One region of the Shewanella glacialimarina genome, then DNA from elsewhere that is predicted to be linked to it. Evidence: predicted binding sites of a transcription regulator. Region 1 holds the regulator's gene; each other region holds the start of a gene.
The links. The regulator sigma-54, encoded in region 1, starts transcription at its own class of promoters, with help from an activator protein. The targets are predictions, from matches to a motif close to GTTGGCACGNNNNTNGNNT.

Region 1 (4,291 bases):
TCTGCTATGATATCTATGGTTTTACCTAAGCCACTTTCAAGCATTAATAAGCCCAATACACTGGCCGCGCTGGCCTTTTTTTCACCCTGGATCAGGGTAACATTGGCATTAAATTCATTAGCAAGAATAGCCAGTTTGGTAGCAGCTCGTGCGTGTAAACCAAGCTTGTTTGATATGATGACTTGGCGCTGTAAAAGACTCATTTAGTTAAGTTCCGACAAGTAACTGAATAGCGATTATTTATGCTTGTTTATAAGCTCTCGGTGCCTTGCTTGAACAACATGTTTTTTACCACTTGAAAAACGTTTAGCAAGCTGGTCGGCGATATAAACTGAACGATGCTGGCCACCAGTACAACCAATAGCTATGGTTAGGTAGCTGCGGTTATTGCGCTCTAAGTGGGGCATCCATGTTTCAAATAGGTTTTCTATTTGCCAAATGAATTTATTTACCAGCGGTTGCTGGCCAAGAAATTCCTGCACGGGTTCATCTAATCCAGTAAAGGGACGTAATTCTATTTCCCAATGTGGGTTAGGTAAAAAGCGTACATCAAACATAAAATCGGCTTCGGCGGGCATACCATATTTAAAACCAAATGACTCAAAATTGATCACTAACTCTTTATCAACACTGCCCATTAAAATTTCACGTACTTGATCACTAAGTTGATAAATATTTAACTTAGATGTGTCGATAAAATGGTCTACGTATTCAGAAATAGGCGCCAGTAGCTTACCTTCAAATTGAATCGCATCCTGTAGGGACATATTCTTTTTCGATAATGGATGTAGTCTGCGGGTTTCACTGTAACGTTTTAGTAGGGCTTCATCACTTGCCTGTAAAAAAAAGCTTATGACTTCAGTATCCTTAGATAACCACGCAAGCTGCTGCTGTAATACTTTACCTTGCTCTTCTATATTTCTAACATCAACACTTATGGCCACCAGTTCATTGGTGTTTCTAAGCTGCTCTAATAGTCGTCCAATTAAGGGCAGTGGTAAGTTATCAACGCAATAGTAACCCAGGTCTTCTAGTACCCTAAGTGCGACAGATTTACCTGAGCCCGAACGACCGGATACAATGACTAATTTCATGCTGTGATAACCTGATAGAGTTCAGTTGAGTTACTTGCTTTTCGTAACTGCTTAAGAATCTGTTTATCCGATAACTTTTCAGCCATTGAGGATAGGGTACTGAGATGTTGCTGGCACTGGTCTGCTGGCACCAGTAATGCAAATAAGAGATCCACTGGTTGTTTGTCGATAGCATCAAATGAAATCGCTTCTTCGCACTTTATAAAAACCGCGATAGGGCGAACGATGGACGTTAAACGACCATGCGGGATTGCAATGCCAGAGCCTATTCCTGTGCTACCCATTTTTTCTCTAGCCACTAGGCTTTCAAAAATCTCTTGTGAAGATAGGGATGGGTACTGGGCTGCAGCTAAATCGCTGATAAGCTCCAGTACCTTTTTCTTACTGCCCGGTGTGGCACAGGAGGTGCATTCCGGCTGCAGGATGGTACTAAGTTCCATCATTAATGCTTAGTTAATTTCTCTTTGTGTTTAATGACCTGACGATCGAGTTTATCAATCAGGGCGTCTATAGCGTGATACATGTCGGCATGTTCAGATGTCGCAAATACTTCAGCTCCATTTAAGCTGACTTTTGCTTCAGCTATCTGTTGTTGCTTTTCGACATTTAATACTACGTGGACATTATTGATCTGATCGAAATGTCGTTCAAGTTTTGTAAACTTACTTGTGACATATTCTCTTAGTGATTCAGTAATTTCAATATGATGACCCGTCAAGGTGATTTGCATATTTTTCCTCCAATTGCCTAGGTAGATTATAAACTCTTACGTTGGTTTGAGGGAGGGATCATCATCGCTTCGCGGTATTTCGCGATGGTGCGACGTGCAACATTGATCCCTTGTTCTGCCAGAAGGTCTGCCATTTTACTGTCGCTTAATGGCTTTCTCTGGTTTTCAGCTGCCACCAGCTTTTTAATAAAGGCTCTAATTGCTGTAGATGAACACTCTCCGCCATCATCAGTACTTACATGGCTAGAGAAAAAATACTTAAGTTCGAATAGTCCGCGCGGTGTATGCATATACTTTTGCGTGGTGACACGCGAAATAGTAGATTCATGCATTTCGACAGCTTCAGCTATGTCATTCAACACCATAGGCTTCATTGCTTCTGCACCATACTCAAAAAAACCTTGCTGAAATTGCACAATACAATTGGATACTTTAAGCAGGGTGTCGCTACGGCTTTCTAAGCTTTTTATAAACCATTTGGCTTCTTGTAAGTGACCTCGAATAAATTGAGTATCTGTTGAACTCTTACTACTTTTTGCCATGGCGGCATATTGTTGATTAATCCCTATTTTAGGCATGTTATCAGGGTTCAATTCAACTACCCAACGGCCATTCTTTTTCGTCACTGACACGTCTGGGATAACATATTCATCATCCGGTGGGGTGATCATCGTGCCAGGACGTGGATTTAAAGATTGAATTAATTCAATGGCTTCGCGCAGCTCATCTTCTTTTAGCTTAGTTTTACGCATTAAGGTGCGAAAATCACGTCCTGCTATCAAATCTAAATAATCTTTGATTAATATTCTGGCATTATCAATATGTGGCGTATCTGGTGCAAACTGAACAAGTTGAATCAACAAGCATTCACTTAAACTACGCGAAGCAACCCCGAGAGGATCGAAATGTTGTATGCGTTTTAGTACCGCTTCTACTTCGTCTAATTCGACAGAATCATCGCCCATAGCTTCTAAAATATCTTCAGTACTTTGGGTGAGATAACCTGTGTCATCAATGGCATCAATAATGGCTGTGGCAATAGCTAGGTCTGTTTCAGAAAAAGGGGTTAGATTTTTTTGCCATTCTAAATGCTCGTATAATCCTTCGGATGTTTCACCTTGGAAGGGCATGTCATCATTTGGCATGCTGCCTGAACCCGAACCAGGACTTGCCATTGGTGAGGCGCTGTACACTTCATCCCAGGTAGTATCCATTGGCAAGTCTTCAGACATTTGCTCTTTAGTCATTGACTCTGCGGTGTCGACATTTGAAGTGTCTTTTTCGACTACAGGTGCACTGATTTCATTGAAGTCAGTTTCTGATAGGTCTTTTGAGTTGTCATTTTTGTTGCTAAGTGCTGAAAATTCATCTTCCATTTCAAGCAAAGGATTGGAATCTAATACTTGTTGAATTTCTTGCTGTAACTCCAAAGATGATAACTGCAGCAAACGTATAGCTTGTTGCAGCTGTGGGGTCATAGTGAGGTGCTGACCCATTTTAAGTTGGAGTGAAGCTTTCATTACTGCTGATCCCTAGAAGAATTCGGCTTTCTACACTGATTAAAGTGAGTGATAGTCGCAATTTTTTAACAAATGGTTTTACTTTACCTACAAACGATCTATTAGCTTAGTTGCCAGAAACACTATGCCAAGCAAGTGCTTCAGATCCTATTTAGATTAACTATAGCTTGAATTGTTCGCCTAAGTATACTGCTCGAACTTGCTGATTGTTGAGTACTTCAGTTGGAGTGCCTTCGGCAATCAAATTTCCCTGACTAACGATATATGCCCGCTCACACACATCAAGTGTTTCACGGACGTTATGATCAGTAATTAATACGCCTAGGCCACGGTGTTTGAGTTGAAGAATGATTTTCTTAATATCAATCACTGAAATAGGGTCAACACCCGCAAAGGGCTCATCTAACAATATAAATTTAGGATTGGCTGCTAAAGCGCGTGCAATTTCTACCCGTCGTCTTTCGCCTCCAGATAGTGACATGCCTAGGCTATCGCGAATATGGGTAATATGGAATTCTTCTAAAAGATGTTCAAGTTCCTGAATTCGCTCATCCGAAGTCATCGATTTTCGGGTTTGCAACACGGCCATAATATTATCGTGCACACTGAGCTTTCTAAAAATACTGGCTTCTTGCGGTAAATAGCCAATACCTTTTCGCGCACGTAAATGCATTGGGTCAGCAGTTAAGTCATCGTCATCAATTAAAATGCGGCCATGATCACTTTTGACTAAGCCAACAACCATATAAAACGTGGTCGTCTTACCTGCGCCATTGGGACCAAGTAGTCCGACAATCTGGCCTGTTTTTACAGTTAGACTGACACTTTTAACCACTTGACGACTTTTATAGCTTTTAGCTAAATTCTCAGCTGTTAAGGTAATTTGGGTCATTGGTTACCTTGCTTTTTTAACGGAATTTCAGGTAATTTTTGTACTGGTGAATTAT
Region 2 (4,291 bases), 330 kb from region 1:
AGCTAATTTTGACCTTGAAATATCGTGGTTATAAATTAATTATAAAGTAACACGGAGTGAAGGTGATGAAGATGAACGTTACACATACTGTATTAAGTGCAGTGATTGTGACCAGCTTTTTAGCTGCTGGTGCAATAGCAAGTGATAAGACTGAACCCCGCAGTGAAGTATATAAAGATAAGTATTCTGCTCAGTATGAGTCTTGGCATGATACCAGTGAAAGTAAAGAAATTGTTGATATGTTGGAAGAAGTACCTAGCTTAGTGGTTTTATGGGCAGGTTACGGTTTCGCAAAAGATTATAATGCGCCACGCGGTCACCATTATGCGGTCACTGATGTCACTAACACATTACGTACCGGCGCCCCCAAAAATGCTGAAGACGGCCCAATGCCGATGGCATGTTGGAGCTGTAAAAGTCCTGATGTTCCCCGTGTAATTGAAGAGCAAGGCGAAGATGGCTATTTCGCGGGCAAATGGGCTAAAGGTGGACCTGAAATTGTTAACACAATCGGTTGTAGTGACTGTCATGAAAAAGGTTCACCTAAATTACGCATCTCTCGTCCATATGTCGATCGTGCATTAGATGCAATTGGCACACCTTTTGATAAAGCGTCACGTAAAGATAAGCAATCTATGGTTTGTGCGCAGTGCCATGTAGAGTACTACTTCGAGAAAACAGCAGATAAACCTGGTTTTGTGAAGTTCCCATGGGATATGGGAACCACAGTTGAGCAAATGGAGGTTTACTACGACAATATGGAGTTCTCTGATTGGACCCATGCTGTATCTCGAACTCCTATGCTTAAAGCACAGCACCCAGGTTATGAAACTTGGAAAGCAGGTGTGCACGGTAAAAACAACGTAACCTGTATAGATTGTCATATGCCTAAAGTGGCTAAAGCAAATGGTAAAGGTAAGTTTACCGATCACAAAGTGGGTAATCCGTTCGACCGTTTTGATGAAACCTGTGCTACCTGCCATAACCAAAGCAAAGAGTTCATGGTTGATTTAACTAATGAACGCAAGCAAAAAGTAGGTGAACTTAAAGCCAGTGCTGAAGCGCAATTAGTTAAAGCTCACTTTGAAGCAAAAGCGGCTTGGGATGCGGGTGCAACTGAAGCTGAAATGAAGCCCATCCTTATGGATATCCGTCATTCACAGTGGCGCTGGGACTTTGCAACTGCATCGCACGGCGTTGCAGCTCACGCAGCTGATGAAGCATTACGTATTTTAGGCACCGCGGTTGATAAAGCGGCTAATGCTCGTATCAAGCTTGCTCATCTATTGGCGGCTAAAGGTGTTAAGCAACCCATTGCTTATCCTGACACGTCGACTAAAGCAAAAGCACAAGCAGCATTAGGCATGGACATGAAAACAATGAATGCAGAAAAAGAAGCATTCAAGAAAAATCTAGTGCCTAAATGGCAAGAAGAAGCAAAAAAACGCGAAGCGACTTATAAGTAAGTTGTTAAGCTTACTCAAGGCAACTTTGAATAGTTAACTTGAATTAGCTAAATGCTTTAGTAAAGCCCTCGAAAGAGGGCTTTTTTTATGCGGTTTATAACTTGGCTAACGCTAATCTTTTCTTCGCTCATTTCATCGTAGAGCTGCACCAATATTAAGCGGCATGGTTTTGTAGTGCACCATTATGGTGCTAAATTGTCGCTATTTTTATTGAAAACTTACTCTATTTCTTTTTAAAACATTAACTTAAAAAACTGGCCTGATGATTGAATCTGTTTTATCAACAAATATATAACAAATTCATATTTTATTAATTTTTGGAGGTCGGGATGAAACTCGTCAGCGCAATCATCAAACCATTTAAATTGGATGATGTCCGTGAAGCAATAGCTGGTATGGGCATTGAGGGTATGACAGTTACTGAGGTAAAAGGTTTTGGTCGTCAAAAAGGTCACACTGAGCTTTATCGTGGTGCTGAATATCAAGTGGATTTTTTACCTAAAGTAAAATTAGAAATAGCCACTAAAGAAGAAAACCTAGATATGTTAATTGAGGCTATTACCACTGCAGCGCATACCGGCAAAATTGGTGACGGTAAGATTTTTGTAACTAATTTAGAACAAGCCGTGCGTATTCGTACCGGTGAAGTTGATAACGAAGCATTATAAGGGGCAATGATAATGGAAGAATTAGCAAAATTAGGACTAACTGTTAGCGAGTTACGCTTTGCATTAGATACTTTCTATTTTTTGATCTCTGGTGCATTAGTGATGTGGATGGCAGCAGGGTTTGCCATGTTGGAAGCTGGCTTAGTACGTTCAAAAAATACCACTGAAATTTTAACTAAAAACGTATGTCTATATGCTATCGCTTGTGTAACCTACCTGCTTGTTGGATATAACATCATGTATGTCGACAACGCTGAAGGCGGTATTATTCCTTCATTTGGAGCATTAATTGGTTCGCAAGCTGCTGATGCTGACCATGCGCTAGAATCTGACTTTTTCTTCCAAGTTGTGTTTGTTGCTACCGCGATGTCGATTGTATCGGGTGCAGTTGCAGAGCGCATGAAGTTATGGGCCTTCCTGGCATTTTCGGTGTTTATGACTGCAATTATTTATCCTGTAGAAGGTTATTGGACTTGGGGCGGTGGATTTTTATCAGAAGCTGGTTTTGTTGATTTTGCGGGCAGTGGCATAGTGCACATGGCTGGTGCGGCAGCGGCTGTTGCAGGTGTATTATTACTGGGTGCTCGTAAAGGTAAATATGGTGCTAACGGCCAGGTTAATCCAATTCCAGGATCTAACTTACCAATGGCAACTTTAGGTATGTTTATTCTGTGGATGGGCTGGTTTGGCTTTAACGGTGGCTCACAGTTATTGGTGTCTGATGCTGAAAATGCGTCAGCCGTGGCTAAGGTTTTCGTCAACACTAACTCTGCCGCCGCATTCGGTGCTATAGCAGCCTTGATTGTGTGTAAAGTGGTGTGGGGTAAAGCTGACTTAACCATGATATTAAACGGTGCTTTAGCAGGTCTTGTGGCAATTACGGCAGATCCATTATCGCCTTCACTTGTTATGGCAGGTGTCATTGGTTTGGTTGCAGGTGGTGTGGTTATTTTCTCGATTATTGGTTTTGACCGTATCAAAATTGACGATCCAGTGGGCGCAATCTCAGTTCATGGTGTAGCAGGTCTATTAGGGCTGATGCTAGTGCCATTATCAAATGCTGATGCAAGTTTTGGATCGCAGTTATTCGGTGCAGCAGTTATCTTTGGCTGGGTATTCACAGCGTCACTTCTAGTCTGGTTTGTTCTCAAAGTGACTATGGGTATTCGTGTTAGTGAAGAGGAAGAGTATGTCGGTATGGATGCATCTGACTGTGGTATTGACGCTTATCCTGAGTTTGTTAGCGTAAAAAACGGTAGCTAATTTTACAAGTGTCGTAATATTTAAGCAGAGTCCTTTAGGGCTCTGTTTTTTTATGTGCTAGATTTATTGTTTATGACATCATTTGAGACGGCCTATGAATACCTTCAATCACTTTATGACTTTTACGCTAATCGCGATAAGTTTAATGGTCAGTTATTCGCTTAGTGCTGGGCAAGTTGTGGTAAGAAAGTCATCTGAACAATTTGATGCTTTTGCCGTTCGCGATCAAATTGCTAAAGAGTTCGAATGGCAAGAGGCACTCAGAATGCAGCAGCAAATTGAAATTTTACAGGCCCTGCCAGTGGGCTGTATTCCATTTGCTTTGCCGTATCGATATTTTAGCTGTAATGGCTTTGCTTATCGTCCGTATGACTATCAAAATAAAGAGTTATTTATTAAAATAGATCCGCCTAAGCATCCAGCACAACCTAAATAGTACTCTGTGAATCTGAGTTGAACTGATTGATGCCCGTTGTTAAATTCACGTCTTTTTGGCTGAAAAGGGTTTACTTGACTAAACTTATCTTATTCTTATTTCGATTAAGAGGGTTGGGTTATGTGGTCTATTACCTTTCAACAGTACGTCAATCCTATTACTGGTTTACATCAACTTAAGCAAAGAGTGTTACCTATATTGGTAATGTTTGCACTCTTGTGGCCACTGTCTGGCTGTCAGTCTACGCCTGCTTCAGTAGAGCCTATTGATGTGGAATCACTATTCTATGACGAGCTATTTACCACAACTGATATCATCTCACCTGAGCAAATTTATAGCTTACCTTTGTCTTATGTCGCCCAAATAAAGCAAATTTATTCAAGAGATAATGCCACTAAACATCGGAAAATGCCTATTCACCAGTGGCTGGCCCAATATATTGGAGCGCAAAATGGTGG
Region 3 (4,291 bases), 950 kb from region 1:
TCTTATCCCTGTTGTGATTGGGTAGATCGATGGAAATATTGTTTGAAGAAATCAGTCAGACAATAGCCACGTATCTATGGCCGCTTTTTCGCATATCAGCCATGTTGATGACCATGACTGTCTTTGGCGCCAATACAACGCCCTCCCGCGTCAGATTGCTTTTCTCAATGGCCTTTACGTTTGCCATTGTGCCGGTTCTCCCCCCTGTTGAAAATGTAGAGTTATTTGCACTTAGCTCAGTGTTTATTACTTTACAACAGCTTTTAATTGGTACTGCAATGGGCTTTGTTAGTGTGATGATGATGCAAACATTCGTGCTGACAGGGCATATTATTGGTATGCAAACCAGTTTAGGTTTTGCGTCAATGGTTGATCCGGGCTCTGGTGAGCAAACCCCTGTGGTGGGTAATATATTCTTGCTTCTTGCGACGTTAATATTTTTAGCCGTTGATGGTCACTTGCTGATGTTTAGAATGATTGTCGCCAGTTTTGAAACTATTCCAGTATCGGCAGAGGGTATTAATATTACCACCTACAAAAATCTTGCTGAATGGGGATCTTATATGTTCGGTGCTGCACTAACTATGTCTATTTCAGCGATTGTTGCGTTATTATTGATCAATTTATCTTTTGGTGTAATGACCCGAGCATCACCACAGCTGAACATCTTTTCAATAGGTTTTCCGGTCACCATGGTTAGCGGATTAGTGATATTGTGGCTAACATTAGGTCCTATCATGGCACATTTTGATGAAGTATGGTTAGCAGCCCAATTATTGATGTGTGATATTTTACAACTGCAATGCCAAATTGATGGTGATGTGGATTTTTAAGGACACAGTAAATGTCAGAAGCTGACAGTGGTCAAGAACGCACAGAAGAGCCCACAAGTAAGCGTCTTGAACAGGCGCGTGAAAAAGGCCAGGTTGCCAGATCTAAAGAGTTAGGCACTGCTGCGGTGTTACTTGCTGCATCGGTTGGCTTTGCTATGACTGGGCCTGCTATTGCCAAAAGTTTGTATACCATAATGAAACAAATTTTTACCATGGAGCGAGATCAAATTTTTGATACTAATTCGATGTATCGAATTTGGGGCGTGGTGGGAAATGAGCTTGCTTGGCCTTTGGTAAGTTTTATTGCTTTGCTCGCTTTGGTATCCTTTTTGGGCAATATCGTTTTAGGTGGCTTGTCTTTTTCTGTAAAAGCTTTTATGCCCAAGGGCAGTAAAATGAGTCCCGTTAGTGGATTTAAGCGAATGTTTGGAACGCAGGCGTTAGTGGAGTTAACTAAGGGCATAGCCAAATTTTCGGTAGTAGCCATTGCTGCTTATTTCTTACTAAAGATCTACTTTCACGATATTTTAATGTTGTCTAGCGACCATTTACCTGGCAACGTTTACCATGCTTTAGATTTATTAGTATGGATGTTTATTCTGTTATGTTCCTCGATGCTAATCATTGTGATTATTGATGTACCGTTTCAAATTTGGAATCACCATAAACAACTTAAAATGACCAAACAAGAAATTAAAGACGAGTATAAAGATTCTGAAGGCCAACCTGAAGTTAAAGGCCGTGTCAGACAACTGCAACGAGAAATGGCGCAAAGAAGGATGATGGCCGAAGTGCCCAATGCTGATGTTATTGTGGTCAATCCTGAACATTATGCTGTAGCGGTTAAATATGATGTTGCCCGCTCCTCAGCACCATTTTTAATTGCTAAAGGAGTTGATGATGTTGCATTTAAAATTCGTGAAATCGCTCGTGAGCATAACGTTGCGATTGTGTCTGCACCACCATTAGCAAGGGCTATTTATCATACAACAAAAGTAGATCAACAAGTGCCAGAAGGCTTATTTACCGCTGTTGCTCAGGTGCTTGCATATGTATTTCAGTTAAAACAATACCAAAAAGGTAAGGGGCGTCGTCCTATACCAGTCCCGTTAAAACAACCCATTCCTGATGAACTAAAGCATTAATATCACTCTTAGATTGTTTTTTAATCGTAGTAAATAGATTCTATTATCAAATTATGATTGAATTTTTTTGTTGGCTTAATTCTTGCTAATTGACTGTACGCGTCAAAAATTCATCAGTAAAAGGCTTTCGCGAATGGATGTAAAAGCAGTTTTCGGCCAATTCAAACAAATCCGACCATCAACCTTTAAAGGAATTGGTACGCCTCTATTAGTATTGGCGGCATTAGGGATGATTGTTTTACCGATCCCGCCATTCTTATTAGATATCTTATTTTCATTCAATATTGCGCTGGCTTTAGTCGTTTTGCTTGTCGCTATTTATACCGACAGACCACTCGATTTCGCCGCTTTCCCCACAGTACTTTTAGTAGCTACTTTACTAAGACTTGCCTTAAATGTGGCTTCAACTCGAGTGGTATTACTAGAAGGGCATAATGGTGGCGATGCGGCGGGTAAAGTCATTGAAGCCTTCGGTTCAGTGGTTATTGGTGGTAACTATGCTGTTGGTTTAGTTGTGTTTTTAATCTTGATCATTATCAACTTTGCTGTTGTAACCAAAGGTGCTGGCCGTATTTCAGAGGTCAGTGCACGTTTTACCTTAGATGCTATGCCTGGTAAACAAATGGCCATTGATGCCGACTTGAACGCAGGTATTCTAAACCAAGAACAAGCTCGAATTCGTCGCGAAGAAGTGACCCGTGAGGCGGACTTTTATGGCGCAATGGACGGTGCGTCAAAATTTGTAAAAGGTGATGCGATAGCCGGTATTATGATTCTGGTTATTAACATGTTGGGTGGCTTTATCATTGGTATGGTCCAGCATGGACTTGACTTTTCTAGTGCAGTTGAAGTTTATACTCTGCTAACTATTGGTGATGGTCTAGTCGCCCAAATACCTGGGTTACTACTTTCAATTGCAGCTGCTCTGATGGTTACTCGTCAAAATGAATCTGGTGACATGGGCCAGATGATGATGAGCCAGATGTTTGACAAGCCCAAATCATTAGCAATTGCTGCAGGTTTGTTATTTGTTATGGGTATTGTGCCTGGTATGCCACATGTCGCTTTTATCAGCTTTGCATTTATTACCGCGGCCACTGCTTATATGGTACAAAAACGTATTAATGAGAAAAAATCAGCAGCATTAGAGCTTGTCAAAAAAGGCCCTGTAGATGTCAAAGATAAGGAACCAAAAGATTTAAGTTGGGATGATGTTCGTCACGTTGACACTATCGGTTTAGAGGTTGGATATAGACTTATCCCCTTGGTTGATAAAGGCCAAGGCGGTGAATTATTAAGTAGAATTAAAGGTGTACGTAAAAAATTATCACAAGAATTAGGCTTTTTAGTGCCAGCAGTACATATCCGTGACAATCTAGATTTATCGCCAAATTCATATCGTATTCACTTAATGGGCGTGGTCGTCGGTGAAGCTGAAGTCAGACATGATTGTGAGTTAGCCATTAATCCTGGCCAAGTTTATGGCAAGCTTGATGGCATAGAAACTACCGATCCTGCATTTGGGCTAGAAGCCGTTTGGATTGCACCAGAGCAACGTGAGCATGCGCAAACACTAGGCTATACAGTGGTAGATACTGCAACTGTGGTAGCAACTCATATCAGCCAATTACTCAGTAATAATGCTGCTAAGTTATTAGGCTATGAAGAAGTACAACAATTAATGGACATGCTTTCCAAGCAATCGCCAAAACTTGTTGATGGCTTTATTCCGGATGTAATGTCGCTAGGTAATGTAGTTAAAGTAATGCAAAATCTATTGAATGAAGGCGTGTCTGTGCGTGACTTACGTACTATAGTGCAAACTTTGCTGGAATACGGCACGAAAAGTAATGATACTGAAGTGCTTACCGCTGCAGTTCGAATCGCGCTAAAACGTATGATTGTGCAAGAAATATCCGGACCTGAGCTAGAAATCCCCGTCATTACTTTGGCTCCAGAGTTGGAACAAATGTTGCATAAGTCTATGCAGGCGACAGGGGGAGAGGGGCCAAATATTGAACCAGGCCTTGCAGAACGCATGCAGCAGTCATTACTTGATGCTTCACAGAAACAAGAAATGGTTGGTCAGCCAGCCATTTTATTGACATCAGGCATGCTACGTTCAACTCTGTCACGATTTGTTAAGTACACTATTCCAAATTTAAGGGTAATTTCGTATCAAGAAATTCCAGATGAGAAACAGATACGGATTGTTTCATCTGTTGGCCAATAGTGATAACGTCAGATAAAAGAGGTGCGTAAGTGAAAATTAAACGATTTTTTGCCAAAGATATGCGCGCAGCATTAGCGCAA

Region 2: the regulator sigma-54 is predicted to act here: its motif matches at 1,720-1,738, upstream of FJ709_RS15745 (P-II family nitrogen regulator).
Region 3: the regulator sigma-54 is predicted to act here: its motif matches at 2,048-2,066, upstream of flhA (flagellar biosynthesis protein FlhA).

What each region holds. Positions count from the first base shown of each region.
Region 1 covers NZ_CP041216.1:3,923,570-3,927,860, reverse strand. The annotation lists gene FJ709_RS17160 (HPr family phosphocarrier protein) at 1-203, opposite strand, end outside; gene rapZ (RNase adapter RapZ) at 237-1,094, opposite strand; gene ptsN (PTS IIA-like nitrogen regulatory protein PtsN) at 1,091-1,534, opposite strand; gene hpf (ribosome hibernation promoting factor) at 1,537-1,824, opposite strand; gene FJ709_RS17140 (RNA polymerase factor sigma-54) at 1,851-3,344, opposite strand; gene lptB (LPS export ABC transporter ATP-binding protein) at 3,505-4,236, opposite strand; gene lptA (lipopolysaccharide transport periplasmic protein LptA) at 4,233-4,291, opposite strand, start outside.
Region 2 covers NZ_CP041216.1:3,595,369-3,599,659, reverse strand. The annotation lists gene nrfA (ammonia-forming nitrite reductase cytochrome c552 subunit) at 72-1,466, shown strand; gene FJ709_RS15745 (P-II family nitrogen regulator) at 1,796-2,134, shown strand; gene FJ709_RS15740 (ammonium transporter) at 2,147-3,397, shown strand; gene FJ709_RS15735 (hypothetical protein) at 3,492-3,833, shown strand; gene FJ709_RS15730 (tetratricopeptide repeat protein) at 3,954-4,291, shown strand, end outside.
Region 3 covers NZ_CP041216.1:2,977,543-2,981,833, reverse strand. The annotation lists gene fliQ (flagellar biosynthesis protein FliQ) at 1-25, shown strand, start outside; gene fliR (flagellar biosynthetic protein FliR) at 30-833, shown strand; gene flhB (flagellar biosynthesis protein FlhB) at 845-1,978, shown strand; gene flhA (flagellar biosynthesis protein FlhA) at 2,112-4,211, shown strand; gene flhF (flagellar biosynthesis protein FlhF) at 4,241-4,291, shown strand, end outside.